3 regions of the Shewanella sp. BJSY2023SW005 genome follow, and region 1 is predicted to be linked to each of the others. Evidence: predicted binding sites of a transcription regulator. Region 1 holds the regulator's gene; each other region holds the start of a gene.
What was found. The regulator LexA, encoded in region 1, represses DNA repair genes until DNA is damaged. The targets are predictions, from matches to a motif close to TACTGTATNNNNATACAGTA.
Positions count from the first base shown of each region.

Region 2: a site for LexA is predicted at 2,016-2,035, ahead of ACMHXI_RS18235 (YebG family protein). Genes of this name have one in related genera too.
Region 3: a site for LexA is predicted at 2,063-2,082, ahead of recA (recombinase RecA). Genes of this name have one in related genera too.

Region 1 is NZ_JBKORJ010000024.1:35,358-39,862, forward strand. Features, by position in the region: gene plsB (glycerol-3-phosphate 1-O-acyltransferase PlsB) at 1-1,516, opposite strand, end outside; gene lexA (transcriptional repressor LexA) at 1,783-2,403, shown strand; gene ACMHXI_RS06810 (cell division inhibitor SulA) at 2,400-2,891, shown strand; partial or broken gene coxB (cytochrome c oxidase subunit II) at 3,347-4,468, shown strand; gene ctaD (cytochrome c oxidase subunit I) at 4,487-4,505, shown strand, end outside.
Region 2 is NZ_JBKORJ010000057.1:43,110-47,614, forward strand. Features, by position in the region: gene prc (carboxy terminal-processing peptidase) at 1-291, opposite strand, end outside; gene proQ (RNA chaperone ProQ) at 322-981, opposite strand; gene ACMHXI_RS18230 (GAF domain-containing protein) at 1,245-1,703, opposite strand; gene ACMHXI_RS18235 (YebG family protein) at 1,717-2,004, opposite strand; gene ACMHXI_RS18240 (paraquat-inducible protein A) at 2,201-2,848, shown strand; gene ACMHXI_RS18245 (paraquat-inducible protein A) at 2,838-3,476, shown strand; gene ACMHXI_RS18250 (MlaD family protein) at 3,454-4,505, shown strand, end outside.
Region 3 is NZ_JBKORJ010000054.1:56,647-61,151, forward strand. Features, by position in the region: gene mutS (DNA mismatch repair protein MutS) at 1-1,864, opposite strand, end outside; gene recA (recombinase RecA) at 2,181-3,245, shown strand; gene ACMHXI_RS17530 (regulatory protein RecX) at 3,257-3,688, shown strand; gene alaS (alanine--tRNA ligase) at 4,150-4,505, shown strand, end outside.

The sequences.
Region 1 (4,505 bases):
GAGTCAGCCAGCTGGGTTTCTGCTCGGGATCGGCCGCCACTTCTTCGCGCCAGTTGGGCGCCGCTTCACTGAGGAAATTCTGCAGCGTCACAGGCTCACCAAAGTTCACATACCCCTGACCGAAATTGCCCAGCTTACGCAAGGCGCCAACCACCTGCCAAACAGATTCTTTCTGCTTTTTCTTGCCGCTGAGTTCTTTGTGGTAAGTGGCCACTTCCATGACATGGTCGTAGCCCAGGTACACGGGCACCAGAGTCACCGGCCGTTCAATGCCCCGCAGCACAGAGTTGACTGTCATCGCCAGCATCCCTGTCTTGGGTGACAACAGCCGCCCGGTACGAGAGCGGCCACCTTCGGTGAAGTATTCGACCGAATAGCCTTTGGCAAACAGCTGATCCAGATACTCGCGGAACACAGCGGTATAAAGCTTGTTACCGTTGAAGCTGCGGCGGATGAAGAAAGCACCACCGCGGCGGAACATGGGCCCGGCGGGCCAGAAGTTCAAGTTGATACCGGCGGCTATATGGGGCGGAACCATACCCTGAAAATAGAGAATATAGGAGAGCAGCAGGTAATCCATATGACTGCGGTGGCAAGGCACATAAACTATCTCATGCCCATCGTGGTGCAGCTGGCGTATCTGCTCGGCGCCCTTGATGTTGATCCCCTTGTAGAGCTTGTTCCACAACCAGGTGAGGATCCGCTCGGCAATACGCACCAGGCTGTCGGAATAGTGGGCGGCAATCTCATCGAGATACTCTTCCGCCATCTCCCTGGCTCTGGCCTCGGGGATCTTCTTGGCTGCGGCCTCTTCTTTAATCGCCTTTTTCAGCGTTTCCGAGCGCAGCAACTCATTGAACAGAGCCTGACGGTTGGGCAGCACGGGCCCAGTCATCACCTTGCGTTGCCGGCGGAAATGTACCCTGGCCACCCGTGACAACTTATGGGCAATAGCCTTGTCGGTCCCATGTTCATCGGCCATCAGCCGCAACGACACGGCATTGGAAAACTGCACAAAGTTGTCGCGCCCCAGGAACAGGATCATCAGAAACTTGCGCAGCCAAGTGGGATTTTCCCGCTCAAATACGGCGGCACGCATGCTGTCATCTTCCTTACCCGGAGTGCGGCCCCAATAGAGGCTCACTGGCACCAATTGAATATCCAGTTGTGGATTGGCCTGATGCAGGTTCAGCAGAGAAGTGAAACAGCTGAGAAATGGCTTGTTGCTCTTGCGCTTGCCGAATAGGGGCTTGGCTCCTTCCAGGCAGACGACTCGGGGAACGGTAATATCATCAACCTTGAGTGCCTCATAAGGACAAGGCAAACCAAACTTACGGGTGACTTCCGCCAATGCCGTAATATCACTGACAGATTCCGTCTTCATTACATAGGCCATCGGCTTGGCCGGATCCAGGTTCAAATCGGCGAAAGGATCCTGAGGCACCACAGTGGTATGCACCAGCTTGCTTTGGAGCCAGCGAAGAGATTTAAACCAGAATGAATCTTGTTTGGACATGTTTTTTTCAGTGTCTGAGCCACAATCAATAGCCCAATAGAATACCAGAATTTCCTGAACCTTAGCTAGGGAAGGTGCGAACCGGCCCCGGCAGTTCCTCTGGCCAATGCCTTGAACTCCCCATGCTGCATGGGCCAAGCCGTTAAAACCAAAGCACCGAATGGCTTACTTAGCCACTCCCTAAAAGTTTCAGTTTTGGTTAATACTTGCACTGATAAAAATACTGTATATACTGACAGGTACTGTATGAAAAAACAGGAATCACCATGAGACCACTGACACCGCGCCAGGCACAGATTCTGGAACTGATTAAACGCAATATAGCCGACACCGGCATGCCGCCAACCCGGGCCGAAATTGCTACCCGGCTGGGCTTCAAGAGCGCCAATGCCGCCGAGGAACACCTTAAGGCATTGGCCAAGAAAGGCTGTATTGAGATCATGCCAGGCACCTCTCGTGGTATTCGCCTGCCTCATGATGAACAAGCGGAGTCAGAAACAGGCTTGCCCTTGATTGGTCAGGTTGCCGCTGGTGAACCCATACTGGCACAGGAACACGTTGAGCAGTATTACCAGGTCGACCCTGGCATGTTCCACCCCAATGCCGACTTTCTGCTGCGGGTACGCGGCGACAGCATGAAGAACATAGGTATTCTCGAAGGTGATCTCCTGGCGGTTCACAAGGTACAGGAAGCCCGTAACGGTCAAGTCGTGGTGGCCAGGGTTGAAGACGATGTAACTGTGAAACGCTTTGAAAAGAAAGGTAATGTGGTTTATCTACATGCCGAGAACGAGGCTTACTCCCCAATCAAAGTCGACCTGACTTTCCAGCCATTGACCATTGAAGGACTGGCGGTAGGGATAATACGCAATGGAGACTGGCTATGAGCATAATGACTGGCAACGCCCCAAGACACCCAGGCCTGTGGACAGACACCAGTATTGCCGGCAATCAGCCTTGGCAACATACCGGCATCTCCAGCTTGGCCAGCCATAGCCAGGGACGTCAGGAATTATTGCGCCTCTGCCCTCAATTGGCGCAATTGAGTCAACAGGGACGCTGGATAGTCTTGATTAACGCCCCGGCCAGCATAGGTTACAAAGAAACCTTAGCAAGGGCCGGTGTCAGAATGGATAGAGTACTCTTGGTGCGCACCAAGGATGAAGTAGAAGCCTTGTGGGCAACGGAAAGAGCCCTGACCAACGGCACCTCCAGTGCAGTGATCAGTTGGATAGACAGCCTGGATGCCCGTGATAACCGCCGATTGCAGCTGGTCGCCCGTAACGCCAGAGCCATGGGCATAGTGTTGGAAACGGGACAGCAGGCGAAAGAGGTGGATAACCACCTCAACGAACTTACCCACTCCATCCATTGATTGTGTTTAAAGGCCATCCCTGGGATGGCCTTTTTGGTGCAATGCCTTCCCCTGTCAATCGGCGGCAAACCGCGCAGCTCTGCTACTCACACAGAATTCACCTCTGGATTAACAGACGCTTTTTTTTCATATAGTTAGAAAACATCGTGATCTTGATCAATATTTAATCTACAAGTAATGTAAGAACAACGATTGTGTTATCTCCATGCAATTCGTCGTAGGTTGACCGCCCCATTTCGATTCATAGCGAGTGGTGCCGTCGCCGGAAATGCTGAGTATATTCAGCGGTAAGTGCAACAGTGGTCACCACCTGTATACCTAGAGCTAAGTGAAACCGCCGCCGCACTTTGAAGTCATCGTTGCTTTTTTGGGAACTGAAGAGTTTGCATAGAGCAAAGACTTACTGTGTGACTCTTCTTTGTAGTTGCGAATGCAATTGACAGAGGAGATGTCTTGTGAAGCAATGGCTGTGTGTTTTGCTGACCTTGTTGTGCGTCAGCTTGTTGTCTCCAGGCGCTCAGGCAGATATGCCCTTGAATATGACTCAAGGGGTAACTGAGATCAGTGGCAAGGTGTATCACCTGCACATGATCATTCTTTATATCTGTTGCGCCATAGGTTTGGTCGTATTCGGCGTGATGATCTACGCCATGATCAACCATAGGAAGTCCAAAGGGGCAGTCGCGTCCCAATTCCATGAAAGTACCAAGGTAGAAATTGCCTGGACGCTTATCCCCTTTTTAATCCTGATCCTGATGGCAATCCCCGCAACCCAAACGCTGATTGCCATGGAAGATCCCAGTGATGCCGACCTGACGGTCAAGATCACCGGCTCGCAATGGAAATGGCACTACAGCTATTTCGGCGAAGACATCGACTTCTTCAGCATATTGGCAACGCCGAGATCCCAGATAGAAGGCCAGGAAGCCAAGGGCGAGCACTACTTACTTGAAGTCGACAAGCCTTTGGTATTGCCCATCAATCGCAAAGTCCGATTCCTGATGACCTCAGATGATGTGATCCACTCCTGGTGGGTGCCCGCCTTTGCCGTCAAAAAAGACGCCAATCCCGGTTTTATTAACGAAGCCTGGACCCGGGTGGACAAACCGGGGATCTACCGCGGCCAATGTGCCGAGCTTTGCGGTAAAGACCACGGCTTTATGCCGATTGTGGTGAAGGTACTGGCAGAAGATGAGTTTGACGCCTGGATGGCGGAGCAGAAACAAGCCGCGGCTACGGCCGCCGAAGAAGCTCAGGCGGCCCTCAGTGAGACCATGAGCCATGATGAGGCCATGGCGCTTGGCGAACAGATCTATATGGCGCGTTGCGCCGCCTGTCATCAGCCCAACGGCGCCGGACTTCAAGGGGTGTTCCCGGCGCTCAAGGGCAGTGCTATTGCCATAGGCCCAATGGCTGCCCATCTGGACATAGTGATCCATGGCAAGACAGGCACCGCCATGCAGGCCTTCGGCAAACAGATAACCGCCAAGGAACTGGCTGCTGTGGTGACCTATGAGCGTAATGCCTGGGGCAATAATACAGGCGACACAGTGCAAGCCGCCGACGTCAATAACCACGGGCAGTAGGGGGAGAAGATGAACTCATTCAGTCAAG
Region 2 (4,505 bases), on a different contig from region 1:
ATTGGCATAAACCTTAAAACTGTCGATATCGCTCTGCAACAATACATTGCGGCGGTAGTCGAGTTGTTCAAGAAAGCGTTTGAAGATCTGCTGCGAGAAGGCATCATCCAGATCGAATCTGTGATAATGGGAGCGACTGAACAGGCCGGTTATCCGTTTACTGGCAACCTTGTGTTGCGGCTCCTGTTGCAAATGGGGTAACTCGCTGACCGGGACTGCCGGTGAGATAGCCAGCGCCTGGGATCCCATAAAGACACTGGCGATCGATGCAGCAAGAATAAATTTTCGCATCAGCAAGTTACTCCTTTCTATTTGATGATTTTACAGCAGAATATGTTCCACGCGGACCTTAACTGACAGGCCGGAATCCAGTTGGACGTGAACATCTTCTTTATTGATGTCGAGGATCACACCGGCTACCGGTGTCATACCCAATTTGACATTCACTCGCTGTGAAGGTTTCAGCTCTTCCAATACGGCTGGTACCAATTCCACGGCTGGAGCGGCAGGCTTGCTAGGCTTACGGGCCGCCTTTTTATCGCTGCGTGGGCGCTCGTTGCGGGGCTTGTCCCCTTGAGGACGAGGCTTACGCGCAGGCTTGGCTTTTTTGGCTTCACCTTCTTTGGCTGGCTCGGCAGCACGGCGGGCCTTGGCTTTTTCCTGACTCTCTTTCAGCGTCGCCTTGGCATGTTCAATATGCTCTGGGTCCAGTTCGCCGCAAGGGTTACCATCGAGATCCACCCTCTGAGCGCCTTCCTTGATGCACTTCAGATAGCGCCAACTGTTGGTGTAGCGTCTCAGGGCGACCCTAAGTTGGGTCTTACTGACTTTGGAATCATCAGCCAACCTTTCAGCCAAATCCTGAAACAGTCCTATCTTCAGTGGTTTGGTTTCTCCTTCAGCAATAAAGCACAAAGGGAATGTTTCATACAAATACGCCAGAATAGCGTTGGTGTCGGTCAACTTTTCTGTTGATTCCATCATTACTTCCACAGTTAACAGGGGACGTCAGTGGTCAGTTAGGTCTGCTGTACTCACGGCGTCGTTCATCTTCGTTAACCCCTTGGGGGATAACGTACAAATTAGCATGCATTCGGCCATTGCCAAAGGCATTACACAAAACTTAACATTTCAGCCTGATACGGCCAAGCACCACAAACGGTCATTTGGCCCTCAAAGCGGCCGCCTATTATAAGCTGCACGCGCCTTAAAGCGACCACCAATTGTGGCAGATTGTACGGGAATTAACCAAATAAGCACTTTTCCAGACTCTGCACCAGGGTCTCCAGCCCGGTTTGATCCTCTTTATCGAAGCGCGACAGGCTGGGACTGTCGATATCCAGCACGGCAATCAGTTCGCCCTTTTGGTAAACAGGGATCACAATTTCCGAGTTGCTGGCGGCATCACAGGCGATATGTCCGGCAAACTGATGTACATCCTCAACCAACTGAGTCTCGGCCTTGGCGGCCGCGGTGCCACAGACACCTTTACCCATTGGAATTCGGGTACAGGCCAGTTTCCCTTGAAAGGGCCCAAGCACCAGTTGCTCACCCTTGAGCAGATAGAAGCCCACCCAATTGATGTCTTCAAGGTGTTCATTCAGCAAAGCTGAGAAATTGGCCATGGCACAAATGACATCGTCTTCACCGGCAAACAGTGCCTGTACCTGACGGTTGAGCGTATCGTAAAACTGAGCTTTCATCTGTATTCCCGGGTTATGCCTTTTCTGGTTCTGTCTTCTTCTTACTGCTCTTGGCGGGGGCCGGTGCTTTTACCGGGGCGCCCTTGAGCAGATTCGCCAGTGTATCTTTATGAGAAGCTAAATAAAAAGCAAGTTTTTCCGCTGTATTATCATCCAGTTCCAATTCACTGGCTTGAATAAAGGGGATTAAGTTATCCGCGATGTCGAGCATCTTATCGTAGGCGTCTGCCTCCTTCTTAGATGTAAATGTCATCTTCTCAACCCCTTCTCTGACCACAACGTACTGAGTTATAACGGCCATGACCTTCCTCACACTGTTTAAATATACAGTACATAGAGTGACATAAAATGCGCTATAGATGCAAGAGACGCGGTCTTTCTGATAGTATTTGCGAGTTTGTTTTGTCGATTAACTCCAATGGACCCACGCGCAACGCAGTTAGTGTGTTGACGACTAAGCTTGGGTCACCATGGCCAGAACAGGACATATCCAGCATTTGAAAGCTTATACTCCAAGCGACAACAAACCGGACTGCAGCTTAGTGCTCTGTCGCGCCTGTGATTTGGCTGTGAGTAAACGCGCCTTGCCCTCCGGTGTCAGAGCGCTTTGTCCCAGATGCCATACAGCGCTTTATGATGCGCCCTATTGCTCTATCAATGGCATGCTGGCGTTATGTATCAGTGCCCTGCTGTTTTATCTGCCCGCCATGCTGCTGCCAGTATTGGAAATGCACTTTCTCGGCAGTGTCAGAACCACGACCGCATACCAAGGTGCCCTGGCGGTAATTGACCAAGGTTATTGGATAGTGGGGATTGCCGTATTGGTGGCGGCAGTAATAGCCCCAGGAGTACTCAATCTGTCGATTTTTGTTCAGGTACTGATCATCAAGACAGGTCTGGTGCAGCATCACTTCTGGCGAGGGGTTCTCACCTGGCTGCTCAAGAAGCAAGGCCTGCTGTCGCAAATGACCATGCTGGAAATTTATGTGATCAGTTTCCTGGTTTCCGCCTTTCAGTTGTCCGACTTCTCCGATGTTTACTTTGGCATGGGAACCTTTTGTTTTACCATGCTGTTTTTGGTGACTCTCTTCCTGCAGCGCGAATATAACCTGGAGCATATGTGGAGTTTTCTCGATGAAAGCTAGAAAGCAGATCCAGGGCAAAGACATGGGCCTGTGCACCTGCCCTGCCTGCAAGAAACTCAACCTGATAGAGGATGAGTACTGCAGCCGCTGCCAAAACCCACTCAGGCTAAGGGACGAAACCAGTCTGCAAAAAAGCTGGGCCTTGCTGATCACTGCAGCCATCTTGTTGATCCCGGCCAACATCTATCCCATTACCATGCTCACCAAACAGGGCAAGGTTACCTACGACACCATTTTTTCCGGCATCACCCATCTGGTACAGTCGGACATGTTACCCATCGCCATCATAGTCTTTACCGCCAGTATTCTGGTGCCCTGGCTGAAGATTATCGGCCTGGCTTTCTATCTGACGGCGATCAGTTTCAACCTGCCTATCCCCAAACGGCCACTGATGGCCGGGTTTCATATCATAGAATGGATTGGACGCTGGTCTATGCTGGATCTGTTTGTCATATCCATTACCGTTGCCCTGGTTAATATGGGGCAATTGCTGGACGCCAAGCCGGCGCCGGCGGCAACTGCGTTTGCCTTGGTCATCCTCTTTACCCAACTTGCGGCCAAGGTGTTGGACACACGTTTACTTTGGGATCAACTGGACACAGAAGATGACGCAAATCGAAAAGCCTAAAATAGTCAAAAAGAAGCTTTTTTCCCCCATCTGGCTGTTACCTATAGTGGCGTTGGCCTTGGGCGCTTGGCTGGGGCTGAAGAGCATCAAGGAATCCGGCATTGAGGTGCGGATCCATTTCCCCAGTGCCAGTGGTATGGATGTGGGCAAGACACTGGTGCGCTATCAGGGCCTGACCGTCGGCAAGGTGGTGGATATCTCCATCGATGAAGAGCTGCAGGGCGTTAACGTCGATGTATTGATGGACTACCGCGCCGAGCCTTTCCTCAGGGATGAAACCAAGTTCTGGCTGGTGACCCCCAAAGCATCCATCACAGGCGTCGAAGGTTTGGATGCCTTGTTCTCGGGAAACTATATAGGCATTCAACCCGGAGACGGCGATTCACGTTACAGCTACGAGGCCGAGCGCTCTGCCCCGGCCGTGCTGCCCAGTAATGATGGCTTAGTAGTTGAACTGAGCGCCGATCGCCTCGGTTCACTGGATGTGGGCTCTCCGGTATTCTATCGCCAGGTACCGGTCGGCAGTGTGGTCAGCTATCGACTCGACAACAGTGACAAGCTGCTGCTAAGTGCTTTTATTCAGGAGCAATATGCCTATCTGGTCAAGAAAGATTCCCGTTTTTGGAATGTCTCCGGCATAGAGATCAACGCCTCACTTTCCGGCGTTAAGGTCAGCGCAGAGAGCCTGGCGGCGATACTCGCCGGCGGCATCAACTTTGATTCCCCCGAAAGCTCAAAGAACGCAGTAAACGGCGATAGTTTCACCCTATATGACAATGAAACAGAAGCCAGTGGCGGCGCCAGCTTTATTCTGTCGGCAAAAAACGCCGATGGCCTCAACAAGGGCAGCCCCATTCTCTACCGCGGTTTGCCTATAGGGGAAATCGAAGAGATAGTGCTGGCCGATGACGGCGTGGCGCTGCATGCCCGCCTGGACGCCCCCTACTCGAGTCTTTTGACCGGCACGGCGCAGTTTTGGCGTGAAGGCGCTGAGCTGTCACTGTCAGGCATAAAACACCCGGGCCGATT
Region 3 (4,505 bases), on a different contig from region 1:
ACTTACCGCCCATATTGGGGCCTGTGACTACCAACATTTTACGTTCAGGGCTAAGAGTTACCGGGTTGGCGATAAAGGGAGCCTGGCTGACTCGCTCAACTACTGGGTGACGCCCGGCTTCAATATGTATGCCCGGCTTATCGCTCAATTCCGGCTGGTTGTAGTTGAGACTGTCGGCCCGCTCGGCAAAGTTGCTCAGTACATCCAACTCGGCCGCCGCCATGGCAAAGGCCTGCAACTCGCTGAGCTTGGGTAGCAGGAGATCGAACAGCTCGTCCCAAAGCTGTTTTTCCAGTGCCAGCGCCTTGCCCTGACTGGAGAGTACTTTCTCTTCATACTCTTTCAGCTCGGGGATGATATAGCGCTCGGTGTTTTTCAATGTCTGGCGTCTCTGGTAGCTCAGAGGCACCAGTGCCGACTGGCCGCGGGAAACTTCGATATAGTAGCCGTGTACCCGGTTGAAACCGACTTTCAGGGTGGCTATTCCCGTTTGCTCTTTTTCCCTGATTTCCAACTGTTGCAGATAGTCACTGGCGCCTTCACTGAGGCGGCGCCATTCATCCAGTTCGGCATGATAACCATCGCGGATCACGCCGCCATCACGAATGAGTACCGGTGGGTTGTCGACAATGGCCCGCTCCAGCAGCGCGAGTTCTTCAGGGAAATCACTGAGCTGGCGTTTCAAACGTCCAAGCTCGGGGCTTTGCGTATTTGCCAATAGTTGCTGCAGTTGCGGCAACAGCGCCAGTGCTTGTCGCAGACGGGCAAAGTCTCTCGGGCGGGCGCTTCTCAGAGCCAGACGCGCCATGATCCGCTCCACATCACCGAGCGCCTTGAGGTCATCATGCAACGGTTCGAACAGGCCGCTGGCAATCAACTCCGCCACAGCAGTTTGTCGCAGGCCTATCTGTTGATGATCTCTGAGTGGCTGATGGATCCAGCGCTGTAACATCCTACTGCCCATGGGGGTAGCGGTTGCGTCCAGCACCGAAGCCAAAGTATTGTCCCGACCACCGGCAAGGTTCACAGTCAGTTCCAGATTCCGCCGGGTGGCGGCATCCAACACTATGCTGTCGCTCTGGTTAAAGCGGGTAATGGCATTGATATGGGGCAGGGCGGTGCGCTGGGTATCTTTGACATACTGCATCAGGCAGCCGGCGGCCTGCAGTGACAGCCTGGCGTCTGTTATGCCAAAACCACGCAGATCTTTGGTGCCAAACTGATCCAGCAACAATCGCATGCTGGTATCCAAGTCAAACTCCCACTCGGGACGACGGCGTTTGCCCTTGATGCCGGTAATCAGGCTTTGTTGGGAAAAGTCTTCGCTGTAGAGCAGCTCGGCCGGTTTGGTGCGTTGCAGCTCGGCCTCCAATGATTCAAGGGTGGCTAGCTCGGCAATCACAAAACGGCCGGAGGCCACATCCAAGGTGGCGTAGCCAAAACCGTTCTTGCCTTCGTAGACGGCGGCCAGCAAGTTATCCTGACGTTCTTGTAGCAGCGCTTCATCGGTGAGGGTTCCGGGAGTCACTATGCGCACCACTTTGCGCTCGACCGGCCCTTTGGACGTGGCCGGGTCACCAATCTGCTCACAGATGGCAACCGACTCACCGAGCTGCACCAGCTTGGCGAGATAACCTTCCACCGCATGATAGGGAATACCCGCCATAGGAATAGGATCGCCGCCACTCTTGCCCCTGGCCGTCAGTGAAATACCCAAGAGCTCGGAGGCTTTTTTGGCATCATCGTAAAACAGTTCGTAAAAGTCCCCCATGCGATAAAACAGCAGCATTTCGGCATGCTGCGCCTTCATCGACAGATACTGGCGCATCATCGGGGTGTGTTTTTCCAAATCCGGGTTATCCATAGGCGTGATCACTGCATTCATGGGAGCTTTCAGATGTTTCCTTGACTGTTTTTCCAAGAGCGGTTGCCCTTTCGACAATGGCGCCAATAGTATCAGTTATTCATCACTGAACCAGTCGTGGGCGGGTAAATTTTATGCTTTCGGTCACAAGTGATTGATCCGCAAGCGGCCTTTAAATAAATTATCACCAGCACTTGATACTGTATGATTGTACAGTATACTAGGTGGCAGATTGGTATTGACGCCAAAGCTCTTAAAAGGAGCGGCAACATAGATTTCAGGCGGCGCATTGCGCCGCAATCAAGAGGGAACAGGAATGAAAATAGATCCAAACAAAGAGAAGGCGCTGAACGCAGTTCTGGGACAGATAGAGAAGCAGTTCGGTAAAGGTTCTATCATGAAACTGGGTGAAGACAGAACCATGGATGTCGAAACCATCTCTACCGGTTCGCTTTCTCTGGACGTGGCTCTGGGGGCCGGCGGTCTGCCAATGGGCCGTATCGTTGAGATCTATGGTCCTGAATCTTCTGGTAAAACAACCCTGACACTGGAAGTGATTGCCGCAGCGCAGCGTGAAGGCAAAGTGTGTGCCTTTATCGATGCTGAACACGCACTGGATCCTATCTACGCCAAGAAGCTGGGCGTGGATATCGATAACCTCCTGTGTTCTCAGCCAGATACAGGTGAACAGGCGCTGGAAATCTGTGATGCGCTGACTCGCAGTGGCGCCGTCGATGTCATCATTGTTGACTCAGTGGCGGCGCTGACGCCCAAGGCTGAAATCGAAGGTGAAATCGGTGATTCCCACATGGGGCTGGCGGCCCGTATGATGAGCCAGGCAATGCGTAAGCTGGCCGGTAACCTCAAGCAGTCCAACACTCTGCTTATCTTCATCAACCAGATCCGGATGAAGATTGGGGTCATGTTCGGTAACCCTGAAACCACCACTGGTGGTAACGCCCTTAAGTTCTACGCTTCCGTTCGTCTCGATATCCGCCGTACCGGCGCTATCAAAGAGGGTGACGAGGTTGTTGGTAACGAAACTCGGGTTAAAGTGGTTAAGAACAAGATTGCCGCCCCCTTCAAACAAGCCGATTTCCAAATTCTTTATGGTCAGGGGATCAACCGTACCGGTGAGTTGGTTGACCTGGGCGTAGCCCACAAGCTGGTGGAAAAATCCGGCGCCTGGTACAGCTACAAAGGTGACAAGATAGGTCAAGGCCGCGCCAATGCCGGTAAGTTCCTCAAGGAAAATCCCGAAGTGGCAGCCGAAATCGAAGCGGCACTGCGTGCTAAACTGCTCAGCAAAGCTGAAGCTGCTCCTGCCAGCGCCGAGACAGGTGAAGGCAATGTCGATCTGGAAACCGGAGAAGTCTTCTGAGCCAGTCGGTAATGGATGTTGCGGTCGCGCTATTGGCGCGCCGCGACTATGGCCGCGAGCAACTCAAGAGCCGCTTGCTGGACAAGGGCTTTGAGTCGCCGGAAGTTGAACAGACTTTGGATGGTCTGGAAGCCAAAGGTTTTATCGATGATCAGCGTTTCGCGGCAGCCTTGCTGCGCAGCCATATTGCCAAGGCCCACGGCCCGGGGAAAGTGCGTCAGGCACTGATGCAAAAGGGCTTAAATAAACAATGTATTGAGCAGGTTTTGGATGCCAGTGATTGTGACTGGTTTGCCTTAGCCCGCACGCGCGCGCTGAAAAAATTCGGCGATAGTCCCGCAGATGATATGAAAGAAAAAGCTCGTCGAATTCGTCACTTGATGGGGCAGGGCTTTAGTTATGATCAAGTGGCATACGCCCTTGAATATGACCCTTACGACTGACTTTTCCCTCTATCACAATTGCCCCTTCCACAACTAAGCGCCATTCCCAAAGCGTCCAAACCTGACCTTGTTTTATAAACCCCAGCATTCACTTCCCTTGAGTTGCAGTCGTTGTTTGCACGCCAAAGTAACACTCAGCTGTTAACACTCCGTTCTGGCGCTTTTAGCTGACGTTATCTGTCCCGTGAAAACTTGCCGTAGCCTTCAAGGCTCCATCCCCTGAGTGATTCCGCGCCTATGGCAAATGGTATGTGCTGACTCAGGTTATTGGGTTTCGGCTTATGCCGCTAACGCTCTCTGTACCTTGGCTGTATCAGGCGTCATACCCTGCGCAATCTAATTGGTATTCTGGCGCTGCATGCTTATAATGCTTGGCAAAAGAGCGCTTGAGTGGCCGGGCGACGCACGCCTTTAGACCACTTTTTATACATTATTCAGGCTTAAGCAACTCAGGACGATTTATGTACCAAACCACAGCAGCACTCAGAAGTGCTTTCCTGGAGTTTTTCCGCAAGAATGGCCATCAGGTAGTCGACAGCAGTTCACTGGTGCCAGGCAATGACCCCACTTTGTTGTTCACCAACGCCGGGATGAACCAGTTTAAAGATGTATTCCTCGGTATGGACAAGCGCAGCTACAGCCGCGCTACCACTTCGCAGCGTTGTGTTCGCGCCGGTGGTAAACATAACGACCTGGATAACGTGGGTTATACGGCCCGTCACCACACCTTCTTTGAGATGCTGGGTAACTTTAGCTTCGGTGATTACTTCAAAGAAGATGCCATTCGTTTTGCCTGGACCTTTTTGACTGAAGAGCT